DNA from 3 places in the Nocardiopsis sp. YSL2 genome. Region 1 is predicted to be linked to each of the others. Evidence: predicted binding sites of a transcription regulator. Region 1 holds the regulator's gene; each other region holds the start of a gene.

Evidence for each region. The regulator LexA, encoded in region 1, represses DNA repair genes until DNA is damaged. The targets are predictions, from matches to a motif close to TCGAACANNTGTTCGA.
Region 2: the regulator LexA is predicted to act here: its motif matches at 2,892-2,907, upstream of ruvC (crossover junction endodeoxyribonuclease RuvC).
Region 3: the regulator LexA is predicted to act here: its motif matches at 2,087-2,102, upstream of M1P99_RS25220 (DNA polymerase III subunit alpha).

What each region holds. Positions count from the first base shown of each region.
Region 1 covers NZ_JAMOAO010000001.1:904,465-908,950, forward strand. The annotation lists gene M1P99_RS03875 (vitamin B12-dependent ribonucleotide reductase) at 1-244, opposite strand, end outside; gene nrdR (transcriptional regulator NrdR) at 390-872, opposite strand; gene lexA (transcriptional repressor LexA) at 1,568-2,245, shown strand; gene M1P99_RS03890 (S9 family peptidase) at 2,312-3,379, shown strand; gene M1P99_RS03895 (hypothetical protein) at 3,395-4,003, opposite strand; gene M1P99_RS03900 (hypothetical protein) at 4,348-4,486, opposite strand, start outside.
Region 2 covers NZ_JAMOAO010000001.1:4,636,535-4,641,020, forward strand. The annotation lists gene M1P99_RS20355 (hypothetical protein) at 1-589, opposite strand, end outside; gene M1P99_RS20360 (J domain-containing protein) at 648-1,739, opposite strand; gene M1P99_RS20365 (NUDIX domain-containing protein) at 1,770-2,579, opposite strand; gene ruvC (crossover junction endodeoxyribonuclease RuvC) at 2,922-3,470, shown strand; gene ruvA (Holliday junction branch migration protein RuvA) at 3,520-4,140, shown strand; gene ruvB (Holliday junction branch migration DNA helicase RuvB) at 4,191-4,486, shown strand, end outside.
Region 3 covers NZ_JAMOAO010000001.1:5,703,852-5,708,337, forward strand. The annotation lists gene M1P99_RS25205 (Tn3 family transposase) at 1-342, shown strand, start outside; gene M1P99_RS25210 (helix-turn-helix transcriptional regulator) at 545-910, opposite strand; gene M1P99_RS25215 (SDR family NAD(P)-dependent oxidoreductase) at 967-1,740, shown strand; gene M1P99_RS25220 (DNA polymerase III subunit alpha) at 2,178-4,486, shown strand, end outside.

The DNA of each region.
Region 1 (4,486 bases):
CGCGGAAGTACTTGCTGGTGACGATCTGGGTGGCGTTCATCGACCAGGTGGTGGGGAACTCCACGCCGCGCTGCTCGAAGTTGACCGTGCCGTCGCGCCAGTTGGTCATGACGACGTCGCGGCGCTCCCAGGTCAGGGAGTCGTAGGGGTGCACGCCGGGAGCGGTGAAGATGCGCTTCATCTTCAGGCCCTTGCGGCTCCCCTTGCCCTTGCGTCCCGTTGGTCCACTGGTGGTTTCCGTCATTGCGGCAGTTCCCCTGAAAGCTTCGTGAGCACGGTCGGTGCGGCCGTGCGCTGCGTTGTGGGTGACGAGTGGCCCGTGGATGGCCGGGGCCACCCGCGCGGCTGTGGTGCGTGGCCGTCGCGCGGACGGCGGAGCGTGCGGAGGGTCAGGGGGCGGCGGCCGTGTCGGACCGGGAGTCCGCCTCGCGGTCGGCGCGCAGGCTGGCGATCTCCGCCTCGAAGTCGGCGAGGCTCTCGAACCCGCGGTACACGCTGGCGAAGTGCAGGTAGGCGACCTCGTCCAGGTCCCGCATCGGTCCGAGGATGGCCAGGCCGATCTCGTGGGCCGGGACCTCGGCGACACCCCGTCCGCGGATCTCCTCCTCGACCTTCTGGCCGAGTTTGGCGAGGGCGTCCTCGGAGACGGGCCGACCCTGGCACGCCCTGCGTACCCCGGCGATGATCTTGGTGCGGCTGAAGGGCTCGGTGACCCCGGAGCGCTTGGCGACCATCAGAAGGACGGTCTCCTGGGTGGTGAAGCGGCGTTCGCACACCGGGCAGGAGCGGCGGCGGCGGATGGCCGCGCCGTCGTCGGTGGACCTGCTGTCGATCACCCTGGTGTCCGGATGGCGGCAGAACGGACAGTGCACCTGCTTCACCTGCTTCCCTCGCCGACAACCCGCACCTCTACTAAACCACAACTTCTGGACAACCGCCCCAAGAGCCGCACCAGATGTTGTGGTCGAACCTAAACCCCAGAGGACACACCCGCAACCCTGCCGGGCGCGTGTCCCGCGCACACGGCGGAGGCCGCCGCACGGGGCGCGGCGGAGGTCACACGGATGGCGGGGGCGGGGGTTGCGGACCGCCCCTGACGGGCGTTCGACACCTCCGCAAGGATAGCGGCGACGGCGGCCGCGACCCACGTGACACGGCGGCGCCGCGAAGCCGGAACGCCCGCGGACCAAGGGTTCGCGCCCGCTCACGCGGGTGTGGAGACGAGTCCCACACCCCGGACCGGACCGACCGGGAGAACCGGGTCGGCCCATTCCGCGGACGCGGTGCCGCGAACGCGTGTAGACACGTAAGTGGAGGACGGAATTGGGCCGCGAATAGCTCGCCGGAAGGAATGGTCCACAGACTCGAACGCTTGTTTGATATCACCGTACGCAACGACTAAAGTTGACCTTGATTTCACACCGGTTTCGCCATCACGTGGACCCCAGGTCGGCGCGATCGCCCCGCCGGTGGTGGACACACGCAAGCAGGCCCAGACCGAACCGAATGCCGAGGAGGCCCGGCCGTGCCGGAGGACAATCCCGGAACCGTAGATTCCACCACCGTTCTGGCACCCGTAGGGGAAACGAGCGGGCCCGCGTCCGAGACCCCCAAACTCACCGCACGCCAACAGAGCGTCCTGAACTGCATCCAGCGGTACGTGCGCGAACGGGGTTTCCCGCCCTCCATCAGGGAAATCGGCGACGCGGTCGGTCTGTCCAGCCCGTCCAGCGTGGCGCACCAGCTCAAGGTGCTCCAGCGCAAGGGCTACCTGTACCGCGACCAGAACCGCCCGCGGGCCGTCGAGCTGCGCAGTCCCGGGTCGGCCACCGGCCGGACCGTGACGCCGGAGGACCTGGACCCGTCCCGCGCCGCCGCGGTGCCCCTGGTCGGCCGGATCGCCGCCGGTGGCCCCATCCTGGCCGAGGAATCGGTCGAGGACGTGCTCGCCCTCCCCCGGCAGCTCGTGGGCGAGGGACAGCTCTTCATGCTCACCGTGGTGGGCGACTCCATGGTGGACGCCGCCATCACCGACGGCGATCTCGTCGTCGTGCGCCAGCAGCCCGACGCCAACAACGGCGACATCGTGGCGGCCCTGCTGGACGACGAGGCGACCGTCAAGGTCCTGCGACGCGAGGCCGACGGCCACGCGTGGCTGATGCCCCGCAACGACGCCTACGAGCCGATCTCCGGTGACAACGCCACCATCCTCGGCAAGGTCGTCTCCGTGATGCGCCGGGTCTGACCGGCACCCGGCCCGGCTCGCCCGGGCCGGGGCCGCCGGGCCGGTGTCGGCCGCTACCCTGAGCACGTGCCGACACCTTCCTCCTCCCCCGTGCGCGGGGCCCGTCTCGCCCTGGCCGCCGGCTGCGCGGCCCTCACCCTGGCCGTGGCCTCGGCGTGCACCGCCGGGGACGACTCCTCCGTGGAACCCCCGGGCAGCGACGGAGCCGAACGCGAGCTGACCTTCGAGGGCGGCGGTCGCGAGGTCTCGGCGACCCTGACACTGCCGTTGCGCACGTCCGGCCCCGTTCCCGGAGCGCTGATCATCTCCGGCAGCGGCCCCACCGACCGGGACGGCAACAGCCCGCTGCGCCCGGAGGCCGAGACCAACTGGAACCTGGCGCGGGTCCTGGCCGAGGCGGGCGTGGCCTCGGTGCGCTACGACAAACTCGGCAGCGGTGACTCCGCCGAGGAGGTCGATCCCGAGGCACCGGTCGACCCACAGGTCTTCGACGACGAGGTCGCGGCGGCCTACGCCGAGCTCGTCGCCCAGCCGGAGGTCGACCCCGAGCGCACGGTCGTCGTCGGACACAGCGAGGGCGCGCTGTACGCCCTGCGCGCCCACGACATCGTCGACGCCGAGCCCGCGCGGATCCTGGCGGCCCCTCCCGGCACCCGCTACCTCGACCTCATCGACCGCCAGATCACGGAACAGGCGCGCCAGGCCGAGGCCGCGGGACGGCTCCCGGAGGCCCAGGCCCGTGAGCTGCTCTCCGACGCCCGCTACGGCCGGGCCGAGGTGCGCGCGGGCCGCGAACTGAACGACGACATCGACTCCTTCGGGGTGTACACCCCGCAGAACCAGGACTTCCTCGCCTGGATCGACTCCTTCGACCCCGTGGACCTGGCCGCGGACCTGCCCGCCGACACACCCGTACTGGTGCTGTGGGGTGAGCAGGACGCCCAGGTCTCCGAAGAGGACGTCGACCGGCTGATGACGGGGCTGCCCGACGCCCGGCGCGTCGACCTGCCCGGCGCGGACCACATCCTGCGCGAGTTCCGGGACGAGCCGGGCGCCGCGGTGCTCGACTCCGACCGGCCGTTCTCCGCCGAGGTCGCGCCGGCCGTGGAGGAGTTCCTCGACACCGCCTGGTGACGGGGCCGCGGTACGTCAGTCGGGCAGGTCGGCGACGACGTCCTCGGCCAACCGCACGGCACCCGCCACCGCCTGTTCCTCATCGATCGACCGGGTGGCGCCGTAGTCGGCCGCGGCACTGTGGCACGTTTCCAGGTACAGGTTGGACACGCGCACACCCGCGCAGCCCGTGGCGAAGGTGCCGGGGTGGGCCCACGTGAACGCCTCGTCGCCGAGCCCTTCCAGGTGCTCGCGCTCGGAACCGGCCGACGAGCGCAGGTTGTCGGCGGCCGTGTCCACCCCGCCAGGGTCGGGTGCGACGACCGCGACCAGTGTGGCAGTGGCCGGGACAGCGCTGCCCTCCCCGCCGGGGGTGGCCCAGCGGCACTGCCACCCGCTGCCGAAGGTCTCCTGATCACCGCCGATCGGCTCCTGGACCTCCAGCGCGTGCGCGGGGACCAGGTCGTCGAGCGCGTCGGTCTCCCCGATCGAGCACTCGGGCGCGGCGTCGAAGTCGCCCTGCTCCAGGACGTCCCTGCTGGCCACGAACCAGATGGCGCCCGCCACGAGCAGGAGCACCACGAGCACGGCCGCGATCACGCCGACGACGGCGCAGCCCCGGCTCTGCGGCTGGGCCGACGGCACGGTCCCTGGAGGGTGACCCGAGCCGGCCCCCGGACCCGCGTACTCGCCGGGGCCCCAGCCTGCTCCGGGGCCCGGCCGCCACCCGGCGTCCGAGTCATGGCCGCGGACCGGGTACGCGCCGGAGGGCGGACCCGTCCCGGGGTCCGGGTGGTCACCGGAACCCCGGCCGACGCCGGGTTCCGGCCGCCACCCGGCGTCCGAGTCGTGGCCACGGGCCGGGTGTCCGTCGGGGGCCGTGTGCCGACCGGGAGGCGTGCCCGGGCCGGGGCCCGGGGCGTCGGCGGGGGATGCGGGCTCGGGGTGCGGGTTCGGATCCGGGCCGGGGCCGTCGGAACCGGGCACGGTCACAGGACCTCCCCGAGCCGGTCTGCGGCGTCGACGGCACGGTCGCGGGCCGCCTCGAACTCCTGGCCGACGCCGGCGTAGGAGACCCGTACCACCAGGTTGTCGGTGTAGAAGGCCAGTTCGGCGGTGCCCGGCGCC
Region 2 (4,486 bases), 3.7 Mb from region 1:
CCTCCCGAGCCTTGACCGCGCCGTAGGCCTTCTCGTCGCCGATGACGAACAGGTAGCCCTTGCGTCCGCGCTTGTCCAGGCAGTCCATCGCGGTGTGCCGGGCCATGAAGTACATGGCCAGCTCGTAGGACTCGGTGACCTGGCCGCCGCCACCGCCCTCCAGCAGGATGTTGCCCAGGTCGTCCTCCAGTTCGTTGCCGGACTCGAACTGCCCGACCTGGAGCGGGGCGCGGTCGCAGGTGGCGTCGCCGATCCCGCCGAACAGGATCTGCGGGTGCTCCACGTAGCCCTTGCGCAGCAGCAGGCCGAACAGGTCCGGCAGCTTCCTCTGCAGGAGGCGGGGCACGCGCCCCATGGAGCCGGTGACGTCGAAGAGCACCGAGACGGCCAGCGACTCGGGGTGGGCGTCGGAGTCGCGGCTCTCGCGGACGGCCACGTCCTTGGGATCGAGGGTCTCGTGGGTCCTCCACGTACTGCGCGGCATGGTCGAGGCCACATCGTCGGTGTAGGCGAAGCTGCTGGATCCGGCGGCGGCGTTGTAGGCGGCGCGGGCGTGGTAGGCGTCGGTGGACCAGTTGCTGCTTCCCATGGGAAGCCTCCTCGGGGTGGTGGGTGGCCCTGCGGCCGCGGCGCGGCCGCAGGGAAGGTCAGGCGGGCATGTGGAAGGGGCGGAACCGGCGCGGGCCGAACACCCGCTCCAGCGCCTCGTCGAGTTCGGCCAGGAGGCGGATGCCGTCGTAGGGCCGGCGCTGGGGCCGGGGCAGGGTGCAGCCGAGGGCGAACGTGTTCAGCGGTCGGGGCAGGCGCCCGGCGGTCACGTGTTCGATGCACCGGGTCGCCATGTGGATGTCGGTGGCGGGCACGGCGGGTGCGCGGTCCAGCACCTCCTCGGGGTACAGGTCCTTGCGGTGGGCCACCATGGCCGGGATGTGCGGCGCGGTGTGCGCGGCGGCCGAGGTCACCGAGTAACACCAGTCCACGAGCACCAGGCCGTGTGCTTCGGGGTGGATCAGTACGTGTTCGGGCACCACGGCGCCGTGCACGACCCCGGCCCGGCTCGCGCTGCCCACCGCGACCAGCAGGCGCCGCCACATCCACGCCGCGTCGCGCGGGTCGACTCCGTCGGGGTAGGCACGGCGGACGTCGGCCAGACTGTGGAATCCGCGCAGCCGGGCGAGCACGTTGCCGCGCCGCTCCACGCCGGTGGCGGCGTCGCGGTGGCGGATCTGCTCGATGAGCTCGGGGTGGAACGCGCGTGCCCGCTCGGGCACTCGCTCGCGCAGGCGGCGCAGGGCGTTCGCCTCGGCGTTCACCAGGTCGTTGTCGTGGTGTGAGCGCGGCAGTTTGAGCACCGCCTCCCGCCAGGTGCCGCCGTCCCGGTAGCGGGCGCCGTGCAGGTCGGCGATGTCGCCCGCGGCCAGCGGGTCGGCGCCCCGGTGCAGGTGGTAGGTGTGCGTCTTCGCGGTGAGGGTGACCTCGTCCAGGCCCGGGCCGCCCTCGGCGGTGTCGCGGTAGGCCGACCAGAGACCGGTCAGCTTGGCGAAGGCCCTGGTGGCCTCCGCCGTGCGGCCCTCCGGTGCGCGGTCGGGGTGGAGCAGGCGGGCCAGGCGCCGGTAGGCGGCGGTGGCGGCCGGGGGCAGGGGTGAGCCGTCGCGTGGCAGGGGACCGAACAGCGCCATGGGGTAGTCCGACATGTCCAGTTCCCCCAGTGCGGTGTCGAAGTCGTCGGCGGTGCTCATCTGCGGCCTCCGTGGGCGCGGGGGAGGGGGTCAGGGGGCGCCGCGCAGCAGCGGCGGGTGCAGGAAGGCGGCGCCGCCGGGCCGGTACAGCCGGGCGCGGCGGCCGCCGCCGGATCCGCCCCGGTCGGCCAGGCGGCCGGTGTCCTCGACGAACCCCGGGGTGGCGAGGATCTTGCGGTGGAAGTTGGCCCCGTGCAGTGGGCGTCCCCACACGGCCGCGTAGACCTCGCGCAGAGCGGTGATCGTGAACTCGGGAGGCAGGAAGGCGGTGGCCAGAGCCGTGTACTCCAGCTTGGAGCGGGCGCGCTCGACCGCGTCGGCGACGATGCGCGCGTGGTCGAAGGCGAGTTCGATCGCGGCACGGCCGCCGGGGCCGCTGTCGCCGACGCCGTGGCCGAGCGCGGACCAGGGGATCCACGCGGCCTCGTCGGCGCCGGTGTCCGGGTCGGGCAGGTCGGGGGCCAGGAGCACGTAGGCCACGGAGATCACGCGCATGCGCGGGTCGCGGTCGATCGCGCCGTAGGTGCCCAGTTGTTCGAGGTGGATCTCGGTGGGCAGCGGGGTCTTGTGCGACAGCACGCGCAGGGCCGCGTCGGGCAGGTCGGGGTCGGCGGGGCCCTCCGGGCCGTCCTGCGCCCGGACGAACCCGCCGGGCAGGGCCCACCAGCCGAGCTGTGGGCGCGCCGACCGGCGCATCAGCAGCACGTGGGGGACACCGCTGCGGATGGTGAGGGCGACGACGTCCACGGTGACCGCGGCCGGTGCGTAGGCAGCGGGGTCGTAGTCGTCCAGGAAGCGGCGTTCGCCGTCGTCCCGCCGTGGTGTCCGCTCGTCGGTCACGCGCGCCCCTAGTTCGTCTCAGAGTGAGTTTTTCTCTTGTTGAGATTAACCTAGCACCGGTGCTGCGTGCCGTCCATCCCCTTTCGGTGCGCGGCGCCCGGTCGACCCGCCCGCCGGATCGAGGGTGGCCGGAAAGGGCGCACCCGGCGGGGAGCGCTCGTGTGATGGTCCTCGGGCGCCCGATGTGGCACTGTGCGTCCCCACCGTGCTACGTCTGTCCATCGCGCCTCCGAGGCCGGGGCGGGTGCGTCCTCGGCGGCCGACACGCCCGGTGCGGCAGGGGCCGGAGTCGGCGGGCGGCGCTAGCATGGTGCGAACGGACGTTCGAGAAGGGTGGCTCAGGTGCGCGTGGTGGGGATCGACCCAGGACTCACCCGGTGCGGTGTCGGAGCCGTCGAAGGCGCCATCGGCCGCCCGTTGACCCTGCTCGGAGCCGAGGCCGTCCGGACCAGTCCCGACGACGACCTCCCCCAGCGCCTCGTGGCCATCGAACGCGGCATCGACGCCTGGCTCGACCTCCACAGGCCCGACGCCGTGGCCGTCGAGCGGGTCTTCGCCCAGCACAATCTCAGCACGGTCATGGGCACCGCCCAGGCCAGCGGCATCGCCCTGGTCTGCGCCGCCAGGCGCGGGCTGCCCGTCGCCCTGCACACGCCCAGCGAGGCCAAGGCCGCCATCACCGGCAGCGGACGCGCGGACAAGGCGCAGGTCGGGCACATGGTCGCGCGTATCCTCAGACTCGACTCACCCCCCAAGCCCGCCGACGCGGCCGACGCCGTCGCCCTGGCCGTCTGCCACATCTGGCGCGGCGGCGCCCAGGCCCGCGTGGCCCAGGCACAGCAGGACTTCGCCCGCAAGGTCGAACTGGCCCGCCAGGCGCGGGGCCGGTGACACCCGCCCCCAGGAAGGAGACGGGCACCCCCTCGGGTGCCCCCACCCCATGATCGCGTTCCTCACCGGCCGCGTGGCCGCACGCGGCGCAGGCACCGCCGTGATCGACGTCGGCGGGGTCGGCATGACCGTCCAGTGCACGCCCGCCGCCCTGTCGCGCCTGCACGTGGGCGAGACCGGCACCGTCGCCACCAGCCTCGTCGTCCGCGAGGAGTCCCTGACGCTCTTCGGGTTCGCCGACGACGAGGAGAAGCACATGTTCGAGCAGGTCCAGACCGCCTCCGGGGTCGGCCCCCGGCTGGCTCTGGCCATGATGTCGGTGCACAGCCCGGCCAGCCTGCGCCACGCGGTGGCCACCGAGGACACCGCGGCTCTGACGCGGGTGCCCGGGATCGGCAAGAAGGGCGCCCAGCGCATCGTGCTGGAGCTGGCGGGCAAGCTCGAAGGACCGGTCCTCACCGACGGCACCCTGCCCGGCACGACCGGGCCGGAGCCCGACTCCGGTCCCGACGGCGCCTGGCGCGGACAGGTGGTCTCCGGCCTGGTCAACCTCGGCTGGTCGGCCAAGGACGCCGAGACCGCCGCCTCCGCGGTGGCCGCCGAGGCCGAGCACACCTCCGATGTCGCCGTCCTGCTGCGCAGCGCCCTGCGCAGGCTCAGCCGCGCCTAGGGTGTGCGCGGCGTCAACCGAACACGCCCCAGCAAGGAGATCTGGCCCCCATGGAACCCACGGACGAGCCGTCGGCCTACGAGCGCGACGCCGTCTCACCCGACGTCCACGGTGACGAACGGCAGCTCGAGGGTGCCCTGCGCCCCCGGGCGCTGACCGAGTTCGTCGGGCAGGAGCGCGTCCGCGAGCAGCTCTCCCTGGTCCTGCACAGCGCCCAGCGGCGCGGCCGCGCACCCGACCACATCCTGATGTCAGGCGGACCCGGGCTGGGCAAGACCACCCTGGCCATGATCATCGCCGGTGAGCTCGGTGTACCCCTGCGCATCTCCTCCGGTCCGGCCATCGA
Region 3 (4,486 bases), 4.8 Mb from region 1:
CCCCGGATCCGCAACTTCGCCGACCTCACGTTCTTCCGTGCTTCGGACAAGGTGATCTGCCCGAGCACGGACGAGCTGTACGGGGAGCGGGGGCACAACGTCATCGACTGGAAGCTGATCCAGCGACACTGGCGCGACCTGATGCAGGTCGCCGCCTCCATCAGCCAGGGGCGGCTCTCCTCGGCGGCGGGCCAGGCGGCCGAGGGCGTCCGCTCACCGGCAAGCACCGAGGCCGGTCGACGGGGCCCGGTCATCCGGCCAGGGCACCCGGCTCGGTGCCATGCGCGGGCGGTGCCGGCGCGGAACGCCTCGCACGCCCCGGCGGACGCGGACACCGGGTGACCGGGGGCGAGCCGGTGGACGGTGCCCGTCGTCGAGCCTCCCGGAGCGCGGATGGCCACCGCGCCTCGCTCCCTGCGTTACGGGGGGCGTTCGCCCGGGACGGCGCGACCGCAGATGGTCCCCCTCGGCGATGCGCGGGGGCAGGCCGACGAGGCCGTCGAGGGCCTGCGGCTCGATGCCGAGGGTCAACCCGCACCGGGTGTCAGCGGCAAGCGGCCGAGGAGCCGGCGCCGGGGGCGAGGTGGACGCCGCCGCCCACGTCCTCGGCGCCGGCCGCCCCCAACAGGGCCCCGACCAGTCCGGGGAAGCGCTCATCCAGGTCCTGGCGGCGCAGCGTGACGAAGCAGCGGGTGCCCTCCTGGCGGGTGCGGGTCACCCCCGCATCGCGCAGGACCCGCAGGTGGTGGCTGAGCGTCGACTTGGCCACCGGCGCCCGCAACTCCCCCCAGCCGCGTTCGGCGCCGTCGGCGAGCACCCGAACGAGCCCGATGCGCAACGGGTCGCTGAGCGCCGCCATCACGTCGGGCAACGACAGTTCCTCGGTCACCGGGTGGTGTGCGCGTCTCATACTCCCCATGCTAGCTTGTTCGATATTCGACGAACAACGAACAAAGGAGTCGAGAGTTGAGCGAGCCGCAGCAGCACCAGCACACCGACCTCACCGGCCGGGTCGCCATCGTCACCGGGGCCGGGTCGGGCATCGGCCGCGCCACCGCGATCGCCCTGGCCCGCGCCGGAGCCCGCGTCCTGGGGGTGGGCCGGCGCCACGAGGCGCTCCAGGCCACCGCCGCCCACCACCCCGGCATCGCCGCCCACCCCGCCGACCTCCGCGCCCCCGACGCCCCCGCCCAGGTGGCCCAGGCCGCGACGCAACGGTGGGGCCGCATCGACGTGCTCGTCAACAACGCCGGCGCCACCGCGATGATGCCGCTGGCCGACACCGACGCGGACCGCGTCGCCGCGCTGTTCGCGCTCAACGTCACCGCCCCCAGCCTCCTGGCCGCCGCGGCCCTGCCGTACCTGCGCGACCAGAGGGGGACGATCGTCAACGTCTCCAGCACCTATGGCCACCGGCCGATGCCCGGCGCCGCCCACTACGCGGCCTCCAAGGCAGCCATCGAGCAGTTGACGCGCTGCTGGGCGCTGGAGCTGGCCCCCGATGGGGTGCGGGTCAACGCCCTGGCGCCGGGCCCCACCGAGAGCGAGGCACTCTCGGCGGCCGGGCTCACCGAGGCCGACGCGGCCCGGGTCAAGGAGAGCGAGGCCGCGCAGATCCCGCTGGGCCGCCGCGGTGAACCCGACGAGGTCGCCCAGTGGGTGCTGCGGCTCGCCGACCCGGGCACGACCTGGCTCACCGGGCAGGTCCTCACCATCGACGGCGGCCTCGAACTCACCTGATTCCGGGCCGCGCCCGGGAAACCGGGACCGGGGGGAGAGCGGGTCCCGCCCCGCCGAGACCTGGTGCGGGTCCACCGCTGACATCGAGCCGCCGGCCTCGGTGAAGTCGGGGTGGAGCGGCGCGGCGGCCAGGCTCGGCGAGGCGCGGACGCCCGGGGTCGAGCAGGCGCGGTTCCGCGGTGACCGCCTGCTCGACGCCTCGCCCCCGCCCATGCGCAGCGTTCTCTTCGACGGCGGGATCCCCTGTCCTGTCGGCGATCCTGCGTCTGGGCGACAGCTCCTGGGCCACCCGGGCTCGCGTTTGGGCAGGTCAGGGGTTTGTGTTCGCGACGATTCGAGCTATGATTCGTACATAAGTTCGATTTCGGCACTTCTTCCCCGTGGGTCACATCAGCACCCGTGCCGAACCCGGTGCACCACCCCAGGGGAGGAACCACATGCCGCAGGCCCACGGGCACGCGGACTTCGCGCACCTGAACGTCGTCTCCTCGGCCTCGGCCCGCTACGGCACCACCCCGCCCGAGCGACTCGTCGAGCGCGCCGCGGAACTCGACATGGGCCTGCTCGCCCTCACCGACCGCGACGGCGTCTACGGCATGGTCAAACACGTACGCGCCTGCCAGAAGGCGGGGCTGCGCCCCGTCCTGGGCTGCAATCTGGCCGTGGCCGCCCCCGACGGAGGCCGCGTCACCCTCCTGGCCCGCGGCCGACGCGGCTGGGCCTCCCTGTGCCGCCTGGTCACCCAGGCCCACGACACCACGGCCGACACCCCCGCCCTGTCCCTGCACTCCCTGGCCCAGCACGCCGACGGCCTCGTCGTCCTGCTCGGCCCCGAGTCCGACGTCGGCACCGCCCTGACCCAGGACCGCCCCGGCCTCGCCCAGCGCCTCCTGGACCGCTGGCACGCCACCGCCGAGACGGTGATCGAACTCGTCGACCACTACACCCCCGGCCACCGGCACACCGCCCAGGCCCTCCTCGACCTGGCCGCCCGGACCCGCACCCTGGCCGTGCTCACCAACGCCGTCCGCTACCCCCGCCCCACCGACGCCGAGGTCGCCCACGTCCTGGACGAGGCCCGCCGCTGGCTGCCCGGCGGCACCCGCCCCGGGCCCGCCACCGCCCAGGCCCACCTCAAGAGCGGCGCACAGATGCTGGAGGTCGCCCGTCGCCTGTGCGGAGACGACACCGCGGCCCGCCGCCTGATCGCCCACACCAACGCCCTGGCCGCCTCCTGCGCCATGGACCCCGACGCCGACCTGGGCATGGACCGCGCCCACATGCCCGACGTCCACGACCCCCGCGACCGCCTGTGGCGCGACTGCGAGGACGGCCTGCACCGGCTCGGCCTGCACCGCGACCCCGACGCCGTGCACCGCCTGGCCGGTGAACTGGAGGTCATCGAGAACAAGGGCCTGTCGGCCTACTTCCTCACCGTCGCCGACGCCGCCGCGCGCATCCGCGACAAGGGCATCCGGTGCTCCATCCGCGGATCGGGCACCGGCAGCCTGGTCAACCACCTGCTGGGCATCTCCGCGATCAACCCCCTGGACCACGGGCTGCTCATGGAGCGCTTCCTCAGCCACAGCCGCAGCGGCCTGCCCGACATCGACCTGGACGTGGAGTCCGCCCGCCGACTGGAGGCCTACGACGCGGTCTTCGCCGCCTACCCCGACACCGCCTGCGTGTCCATGATGGAGACCTATCGCGCCCGCAGCGCCATCCGCGACGTCGGCGCCGCGATGGGGATCCCCCCGCACGAGATCGACACCCTGGCCAAGGCCTTCCCCCACGTGCGCGCCCGCCGCATCCGCTCCGCCGCCCAGGACCTGCCCGAACTGCGCGGTTTCCAGGGCACCGGCCTGGGCTCGGCCGCCGCCCAGACCCTCTTCCGGCTCGCGGAGAGCCTGGACGGCCTGCCCCGCCACATCGCCATGCACCCCTGCGGCCTGGTCGTCTCCGGCTCCACGCTGCGCGAGCGCACACCCCTGGAACCCAGCCGCGCCGGCTACCCCATGGTCCAGTTCGACAAGGAGGACGTGGAGGAGATGGGGCTGATCAAACTCGACGTCATCGGTGTGCGCATGCAGTCGGCCATGTCCCACGCCCGCGACGAGGTCGCGCGCACCACCGGCGAACACCTGGACCTGGACGCCCTGCCCCAGGACGAGTCCACGTACCGGATGATCTCCTCCTCGGCCACCCTGGGCTGCTTCCAGATCGAGTCGCCCGGCCAGCGCGAACTCGTCAGCCGCCTGCGCCCCACCGACATGGACGACCTGATCTGCGACATCTCCCTGTTCCGGCCGGGCCCCGTCGGCAGCGACATGATCACCCCCTACCTGGCCGCCCGCGACGGCCTGAGCCCACCGATCCACCCCTCCCCCGTCCTGGCCGACCTGCTCGCCCCGACCGGCGGGGTCGTGATCTTCCACGAGCAGGTCATCGGGACCCTGCACGCCATGACCGGCTGCGGCCTCGACCAGGCCGAGTCGATGCGCCGACGGCTCGGCACGGAGGAGGGCCGAGCCCAGGTACAGCAGACCTTCACCACCATGGCCGACGAGTGCGGGCACGACCCGCGGATCGTCGAGCGGGTCTGGGAGATCCTGTCCTCCTTCGGCTCCTTCGGCTTCTGCAAGGCCCACGCCGCCGCGTTCGCCCTGCCCACCTACCAGTCGGCCTGGCTCAAACGCCACCACCCCGCCGCCTTCTACGCCGGTGTCCTCACCCACGACCCCGGCAT